Regions from separate parts of the Sphingomonas sp. PSPC2-2 genome, predicted to be linked through region 1. Evidence: predicted binding sites of a transcription regulator. Region 1 holds the regulator's gene; the other holds the start of a gene.

The links. The regulator LexA, encoded in region 1, represses DNA repair genes until DNA is damaged. The targets are predictions, from matches to a motif close to GTTCCNCNCTTGTTCT.
Region 2: a site for LexA is predicted at 2,085-2,100, ahead of recA (recombinase RecA). Genes of this name have one in related genera too.

Annotation. Positions count from the first base shown of each region.
Region 1 covers NZ_JAFCWU010000002.1:353,856-358,276, reverse strand. Annotated here, with positions in the region: gene ACP7BY_RS05900 (sensor histidine kinase) at 1-11, shown strand, start outside; gene ACP7BY_RS05895 (molybdopterin molybdotransferase MoeA) at 42-1,226, shown strand; gene lexA (transcriptional repressor LexA) at 1,298-1,969, shown strand; gene ACP7BY_RS05885 (nuclear transport factor 2 family protein) at 2,125-2,490, shown strand; gene ACP7BY_RS05880 (ComEC/Rec2 family competence protein) at 3,003-4,421, opposite strand, start outside.
Region 2 covers NZ_JAFCWU010000001.1:108,278-112,698, reverse strand. Annotated here, with positions in the region: gene ACP7BY_RS00545 (response regulator) at 1-640, shown strand, start outside; gene ACP7BY_RS00540 (response regulator) at 678-1,031, shown strand; gene ACP7BY_RS00535 (SDR family oxidoreductase) at 1,142-2,056, shown strand; gene recA (recombinase RecA) at 2,176-3,279, shown strand; gene ACP7BY_RS00525 (glutathione S-transferase family protein) at 3,549-4,181, shown strand; gene ACP7BY_RS00520 (dicarboxylate/amino acid:cation symporter) at 4,329-4,421, opposite strand, start outside.

The DNA of each region.
Region 1 (4,421 bases):
CGACCCGCTGATACCCGCCAGCCTTACCGGAAAGCATGACGATGGCCTCTCCTCTGATCTCCGTGTCCGATGCGCAAGCGCGCCTGTTCGCGCTTGGTGCCGCAGTACCGAGCGAAACGCTTCCACTGGCCGCGGCCGCCGGACGCTGGCTGGCAAGCGAGGTCTACGCCTTGCGGACCCAGCCCTATGCCGATCTCTCGGCGATGGACGGCTTTGCGGTGCGGTTCGACGATTTGCCGGGGCCGCTGCGCGTGATCGGCGAAAGCGCCGCCGGACGCCCCTTTACCGGGACGTGCGGCGCGCACGAAGCGGTGCGCATCTTTACCGGTGCCGCCGTGCCGCCGGGGGCCGATAGCGTGCTCGTTCAGGAAGAGGCCGCGCGCGAGGGCGACAGCCTTACTCTGTCCGGCGATGGCCCGGTGCGCGGCGGCAATATCCGCCGCAGGGGGCTCGATTTCGCCAGCGGTGAGGTGCTCATCGCGAAGGGCGAGCGGCTGACAGCAGCGCGCGTCGCACTGGCGGCGATCGCCGGACACGCCGAATTGACGGTCGCGCGGCGGCTGCGCGTCGCGGTCGTGGCGAGCGGGGACGAACTGGTTGCGCCGGGTGCCAGCGGGCCACCCGATGCGCTGCCCGAATCCAACAGCGTGATGCTGGCGACGTTGCTTGGTGATTTGCCTGTCGACGTCCTTCGGCTCGGCATCCTGCCCGACCGGCTCGATGCCATCGCCGCCGCCTTTGCGGCGGTGGAAGCCGACATTCTCGTCACCACCGGCGGTGCCTCGGTCGGCGACCATGACCTGATCCGTCCCGCACTGGAGGCGGCAGGCGGGAGGATCGATTTCTGGCGGATCGCGCTGCGGCCCGGCAAGCCCATGCTGGCAGGGCGTTTGCGCGGGACTACGGTGCTGGGCCTGCCCGGCAACCCGGTGTCGGCCTTCGTCACCGCGACGGTGTTCCTGCGCCCGCTGATCGCGCATCTGAGCGGCGCGCGCGATGCGATGCCGGTTTTGCGCACGGCGATCCTCGGTTCGGCGTTGCCCGCCAACGGCGTGCGGCAGGATTATCTGCGAGCGGAGACGCGCGACGGGCGGGTGTATGTCGCGCAGCGCCAGGACTCGTCGTTGTTGCGGACGCTCGCCGAGGCCGATTGCCTGATTGCCCGTGCACCGCATACGCCAGCCGCCGAGCCCGGCGACTCGGTGGAAATCCTCGCGCTCCCGTAAAGCGCGCGCTTGACGCGTGATTTTTCGTTCCGTATAGGTTCGTTGTCTGTTCCGACGAAAGGGCCCGAGCGATGCTAACGCGCAAGCAGCATGAGCTGATCTGCTTCATCAACGACCGGCTTGATGAGACCGGGGTGTCGCCGTCGTTCGAGGAAATGAAGGAAGCGCTCGACCTCAAATCCAAATCGGGCGTCCACCGCCTGATCAGCGCGCTCGAGGAACGTCAGTTCATCCGCCGCCTGCCCAATCGAGCGCGCGCGCTCGAAGTGCTGAAAATGCCCGAGCGTGGCACCAACACACCGACCAAAACCACTGCTGCGCCCGCCGCCAATCTCCGCGCGATGCCGGAGCCCGCCAATGACGTGATCGAGATCCCGCTGCACGGCCGCATCGCCGCCGGTGTGCCGATCGAAGCGTTCGAAGGCGCCTCGATGCTTGCCGTCCCCGCCGCCCTGCTCGGCAATGGCGAGCATTATGCGCTGGAAGTCGCCGGGGATTCGATGGTCGAGGCCGGGATCCTCGACGGCGATTATGCACTGATCAAGCGCCAGGAGGTTGCGCGCGACGGCGAAATCGTCGTGGCGCTGATCGAGGAAAGCGAAGCCACCCTCAAATTCTTCCGCCGCGAAGGCGCGATGATCCGGCTCGACCCCGCCAACCGGGCGTATGACCCGCAGCGTTATGCACCGGCGCAAGTGCGCGTGCAGGGCAAGCTGGCGGGGATTTTGCGGCGGTACGATTGAGGGGGAGCTCTGACGGGTTTCGCCCGATGGTCACCGCTCAAGATCCTGATCAGCGGCTCGATAGCTCTCCTTCCTTTGGAAGGGCTTGAACAGGCTGAACAGTCTCGTCCCAGGGATGTTATGAACAGCCAACCGGATTAACGCGGGAGGAAATTGTGTCGGAAGCGCCAGAAGTCGATCTGTTGCACGCGAGCATCCAACGCGTCTGGAACGAGCGTGACGACGTCGTCCGGCTCGCTGCAATCGACGAGATCTACCACGCGTATGCAACAATATTCGAGCCGGCCCGCGCAGTCAGCGGCCATAAAGCCATATCCGAGGTGGTGGCAGGTGTTCTTGCCGATATGCCGCCCGGTTTCCGCTTCGAAATCGATGGGCCTGGCCTCGGCCATCACGGCGTCGCAACGGCGCGGTGGAAGGGTGGCCCGCCCGGTGAAATCACGGTGACCGGTGTCGATGTTGCCCGTGAGAAAGACGGGAAGCTGATCGAACACTATTTCTTCTTCAATCCGTCGCAGTGAGACGCCGCAGAAGCAATCTTGTCTAAGGAGAGAAAGGGGGCAGGCACGTTAAAAAGCCATCTGCTTTCCGCCAATTGCGTAGATAGCCATCTTCAAGCATTCTACTATGGGCAAGTCCGGTGGGAAACACGACTTGAAGCGCGAGATTTGGTTTAAAAAGGTTCTATGGAGCTACATGCCCTGTAATCTGACGGGCCTCTTATTAATTTGTGGACTCGTCTTTATCGGGGTTGGCGGGGTTTTTGTGGGGCAGTGGGCGCTGCGAGCCGCCGATGTAGACGGTGCGGACGACTGGCCCTTTTTGCTGATAATCCCGACCGTTATCTCTGGGTGGATCATCGCAGAACGCCATAGTTAAGTTCATAGTGAGCCGCAGTTTGAACGACCGCTTCCCACCAAAATTTGGCCGCGCCGGGCGGGGAGGATGATGTCGGGCCAATTCTATACCGGTCGGTGTTTCAGATATGCTGCCGTCCGACGGGCGCTCCGCCTTCGCGCAACCGAGAAGCCCGTCATCGACGCCCGGCCATCGCTTGATCCCTTCTCCCACTCCCACCAAAGCGTCCGTGCCGTACCCCCGGCAATACCGGCATCGTCACCCACGGATGCCGGTCGCCCGCATGGCGCACCGTGCGAACCGACGCCGTGCCAAGCGCGATCGCCACTCCCCCGCTGCGGGCCAGCGTCGCCCGGTCGAGCCGTAGCCAGCGCGGTGCGCAGCGGCGCGGCAGGCGGCGTTCGCTGATGACGATGTCGGCCTCTGCGCACGCCGCCATCAGATCGGGCGCGGGGACGAGATAGGCGCTGCGCGTCGCGAGGATGCGCCAGTCGCGGCCGCCGGCGCGGCGCGTCATCAGGCACAGGTCGCGGCTGCAGCGCGCTTCGGGCTGTTCGGACATCAGCACCGGTAGGTCCTCAATCCCGCCATTCTCCGCCAGCATGTCGGCGGTGTAATCGCCGGTACGGTCGCGCAGCAGCGCCAGATCGCCGCGTGCTGTGCGGATCGCGACGTGGCGGCCGTCGCCCGTCACCAGCACGTCTGGCGCGGGCGTCAGCAGCGCCCATACCGCGCCGACCGCGAGCGGCAGCAGCCCCAACCGCCGCCAGCGCGTGCGCCATAACGCCAGCCACAGGCCACCCACCACCATCAGGGCGTAAGCAGCACCGGGCATGGCGGGCAGCGGCGCGACCGATCCGGGAATGGCGGCGGTGGTGTGCGCGATCCACAGCAGTAGATCGAGCGAGCGCGCCGTCGCCCACCAGAACGGTGCCCCCGCGCCGATGCAATCAAAGAGCAATGCCAGCGCCTCCAGCGGCATCGTCACGAAGGTGGTGAGCGGAATCGCCACGATATTGGCGACCGCGCCGTACACCCCGGCTTTCTGAAAGTGGAACAGCGAGATCGGCAGCAGCGCCAGTTCCACGACAAGGCCCGTCAGCAACAACGAAGCGAGCTCGCGCGCCAGCTTTGCCAGCCGAGATTGCTCGCGCGGGCCGAACCAGCCGCGGACCGCGGGGTGCTCGTTGAGCGCGATGATCGAGGCGACCGCGGCGAAGGACAGCTGGAAGCTCGGCCCCGCCAGCGCCTCGGGATAGAGCAGCAACACCACCACCGCGCCCGCTGCAACCAGCCGCAGCGTCAGCGCCTCGCGCCCCAGCGCCAGCGCGATCAGCACGAATAAGGCCGCGACGCAGGACCGGATCGTCGGCACTTCGGCCCCGGTCAGCAGCGTATAGCCGATCGCCGCGAGCGCCCCCGCTCCCGCTGCAATCAGCGGCAAGCGCCAGCGCAAGGCCAGCCACGGGCTGAGCGCGAGCAGGCGCATCACCAGCACCATCACCGCGCCGACCGCCGCCGTGATGTGCAAGCCGCTGACCGAGAGCAAATGCGCAAGACCCGAACGGCGCATCGCCTCATTGTCGGCCATCGG
Region 2 (4,421 bases), on a different contig from region 1:
CGGCGGCGGTATCCCGCCCGATGTGCTGCCAAAAATCTTCGAGCCCTTTTTTACGACCAAGGAGGTGGGAAAGGGCACCGGGCTCGGTTTGTCCACCGTTTATGGGATCGTCAAACAATCGGGTGGCTATATCTTTGCCGATAATGTGAAGGCTGGACCGCGCGGGCAGGCGGGGGCGGTATTTACCATCTACTTGCCGGTCCACACCGTCGGTGCCTTGGCGGAAGCGCCACCCGCACGGATTTTGCCGCGCGAGAAGCCGGTCGATCTCTGGGGCACAGGCACGATCCTGCTGGTCGAAGACGAGGACATGGTGCGGGCCGTTGCCGAACGGGCGCTGACACGGCAGGGCTATACCGTGCTGTGCGCCGAACATGGGGAGGCTGCGCTCGAACTGTTGGCATCCGGCCCAAAGCCCGATCTGCTCATATCGGACGTGATGATGCCGTTGATGGATGGACCGACCATGGTGCGGCAAGCGCGCGCGCGCTATCCCGATCTGCCGATCGTGTTCATGTCGGGCTATGCCGAGGAGACGATTCGCAAGTCGATCGATCTCGACAACGTCGCCTTTCTGGCAAAACCGTTTTCGGTACAACAGCTTGCTGAAGCGGTGCGGGCGGTATTGGGTGCGAAATGATTTGGCGCATTCCGGCATGCCCGGCTAAGGGCCTATTATGAGCGGGCCACAGACCATTTTGATCGTCGAGGACGAACCCTTGATTGCGATGATGATCGAGGATTTTCTCGATGTCTTGGGAAAGCGTCATGGCGGCACGGCGGATAGCGTTGTGGCCGCGCTGGCGTTGATTGAAGCGGGTGGCATCGACGCTGCCATCCTGGACGTCAATTTGCGCGGCGGGGAGAAGAGCTTCCCGATCGCGGCGGTGCTCGCGGAGAAGGGCATTCCGTTCGTTTTCGCGACCGGCGGGTCGCATGATAGCGTCGGGGAAGAGTATCGCGATCGTCCGACTCTGGCCAAACCTTTCACGATGGATGGGGTTTCCAAGGCATTGGCGGCATTGGGCTAATCAGGCGGCTGATGGGGGGCTGATCACGATCAACCCAACAAAGCCGGCCTGATGCGGACCCATCGCGGCGCTCTGCCGTTTCTCCTGCCACAATCCCGGCACGGAGACCGATCGTGGCACTTTCCAGCTCAGACATTTCGCCATCCGCTTTGACAAACCCGCAAAAGGTTGGTCCCAAACCGCCGTTCGAACGCCAGAGCCAGCCTTGGCCGGGCCTTGCGCGCGACATGCGGCCCCGGCCCGATCACGGTGAATCGACCTATCGTGGCTCCGGTCGTCTGGCCGGTCGCAAGGCTTTGATTACCGGTGGCGACTCCGGGATGGGACGGGCGGCCGCCATCGCTTACGCGCGCGAAGGAGCCGACGTTGCCATCAACTATCTGCCGGAAGAGGAGGCGGATGCCCGGGACGTGATCGATCTGATCCGCGCTTCGGGCCGAGTCGGAGTCGCCATCCCCGGGGATTTGTGCAGCGAGGATTTCTGCGCCACCCTGGTCCAGACCGCAGTCGATACGCTTGGTGGGCTCGACATTCTGGTCAGCAATGCCGCCCGACAACAAACCCACGGTTCGATCCTCGACATTTCCACCGAGGAATTCGACCGGACGATGAAGACCAATATCTACGCGCCGTTCTGGCTCATCAAGGCGGCGCTGCCGCATCTGGCACCGGGATCGTCGATCATCGGGACGACGTCGGAGCAGGCAACCGATCCGTCAGAAGATCTGTATGATTACGCGCAAACCAAGGCAGCAACCACCAATTATGTTCGCAGCCTAGCCAAACAACTGGCGTCGCGGGGAATCCGCGTGAACGGCGTCGCACCGGGGCCGATCTGGACCCCGCTGCAGGTGTCTGGCGGCGCGACGATGGAAAAGCTCGAGCAGTTTGGTGGTCAGACGCCGCTCGGTCGCCCGGGGCAACCGGGCGAGCTTGCCGGGATCTACGTTCTGCTGGCCGAAAGTGGCGGCAGCTACGCCACCGGACAAGTCTATGGCGCAGCGGGCGGCAGCGGAATGCCGTGATCCTGCCGGTTTTTTTAAAGAGGTTGTCGTTCTACTCTTGTTCCATAAGAACAAACGCGATACACGGTGCATCACGCATTGAACGCACCCGGCGTTCGGTCTAGCGCAGGAGGCTACCAATGGCGGTATCGTTGAAGGTCATCGACAGCAAAATGGCAGCCTCAGACAAGCAAGCAGACAAAGCCACCGCAGAACGCGCCAAGGCGCTGGAAGCGGCGCTCGCACAAATCGACCGCGCCTTTGGCAAGGGCTCGGCGATGAAGCTGGGCTCGAAACAGACGATGCAGGTCGAGGTGATCTCGACCGGCTCGCTCGGGCTCGATATCGCGCTCGGCGTCGGCGGCTTGCCGCGTGGGCGCGTGATCGAGATTTACGGGCCGGAAAGCTCGGGCAAGACCACGCTGGCGCTTCATGTCATCGCAGAGGCGCAAAAGGGCGGCGGCACCGCGGCGTTCGTCGATGCCGAACATGCGCTCGACCCGGTTTATGCCAAGAAGCTCGGCGTCAATATCGACGAGCTGATCGTGTCGCAGCCCGACACGGGCGAGCAGGCGCTCGAAATCGTCGATACGCTGGTGCGCTCCAACGCGATCGACGTGCTGGTGGTCGATTCGGTCGCAGCCTTGGTGCCGCGCGCGGAAATCGAAGGCGAAATGGGCGACAGCCATGTCGGTTTGCAGGCGCGACTGATGTCGCAATCGCTGCGCAAACTGACGGGCTCGATCAGCCGCTCGCGCTGCATGGTGATTTTCATCAACCAGCTGCGCATGAAGATCGGCGTGATGTACGGCAACCCCGAGACGACGACCGGCGGCAATGCGCTGAAATTCTACGCCTCGGTGCGCCTCGACATTCGTCGCACCGGCCAGATCAAGGATCGCGACGAGATCATCGGCAACACCACACGCGTGAAGGTCGTCAAGAACAAGGTCGCGCCGCCCTTCAAGCAAGTCGAATTCGACATCATGTACGGGCAGGGCGTGTCCAAGATTGGCGAGATTCTGGATCTGGGCGTCAAGGCTGGGCTGGTCGAGAAATCGGGCGCGTGGTTCAGCTATGACAGCGTCCGCATCGGGCAGGGGCGTGAGAACGCCAAGACCTTCCTCAAGGAAAATGTCGAAATGTCCGATCGTCTGGAAAAGGCGATTCGCGCACGGACCGACAAGGTCGCCGAGGAAATGATGGCGGGTGCGGAACCCGATGAAGGTGACGACGAGATGTGAGTTTCGCCCCGGTCTGCTGCGGCGGGCCGGAGCAGGGGATGGCGGCAGTGCACGGCTGCGTCCCACCACGATGGCGGTATCGAGCGCTCTCGGTGCCGTCGCAGAGACCGGGAAGGCCCGCCAGCGATGGCGGGCCTTTCATATTGCGGCGGCGGGATGGCCGGAGTGCAGAGTGGCGACCCCCGGCGTCGGGCACCGCAAGGTAGCGTGTGACTTGTGTGCCGCATCGCTGCTAGGATGCGGGCAACAAGCCGACCCGGAGAGTCCTCATGACCTTGATCGTCCACCATCTCGAAAACTCGCGCTCGCAGCGGATTCTGTGGATGCTCGAGGAACTCGGGCTCCCCTATGAAATCAAGCGCTATGAGCGGAACAAGCAGACGATGCTGGCTCCGCCCGAACTCAAGCGAATCCACCCGCTTGGCAAATCGCCGGTGCTCGAGGATACCGAGCTGGGGGATGTGATCGTCGAAACGGGCGCGATTGTCGAGTATCTGGTCGAGCGCGGCGATGGTCGGTTGGGGCCCCCCGCGCACCGCGATGGTGTGCTGCGCTATCGCCAGTTCCTGCATTATGCCGAAGGGTCGATGATGCCGCCGCTGCTCGTGCTGCTGGTCGTCAACCGCATTCCGCTGCTGGGCAAGACCGCCGCCAAGCGTATCCAACCGATGATCGACGTCCATCTCGATTATGTCGAAGCCGAGCTGTCGAGCCGTCCATGGTTTGCGGGCGACACGATCACGGGTGCCGACATCATGATGAGCTTCCCGCTGGAGGCCGCGCGCAGCCGCGCGGGCCTCGATGCCTCGCGCCCGGCGACGATCGCGTGGCTCGACAAGATCCACGCGCGCCCGGCCTATCAGGCGGCGCTCGCCAAGGGTGGACCCTATGCCTATGCGTGACGGGCGTCTTTAAAGCGGATCGGACCCCGTTCGCCCTGAGCTTGTCGAAGGGCTCCTATCCCAGCGCGGTGAGCGCGCGGGGAAGAAGGGCTTCGACAGGCTCAGCCCGAACGGCTTTTGGGCGGTCCTGCTTAAGATTAACCGGCGCTATGCGTGATCGGCGCGCGGCAGTTCGTTCAGGCCGATCTCGGGAGGCTCGGGCGCTTCCAGCGTCCCCTCCCATTTGGCGATGACGCTGGC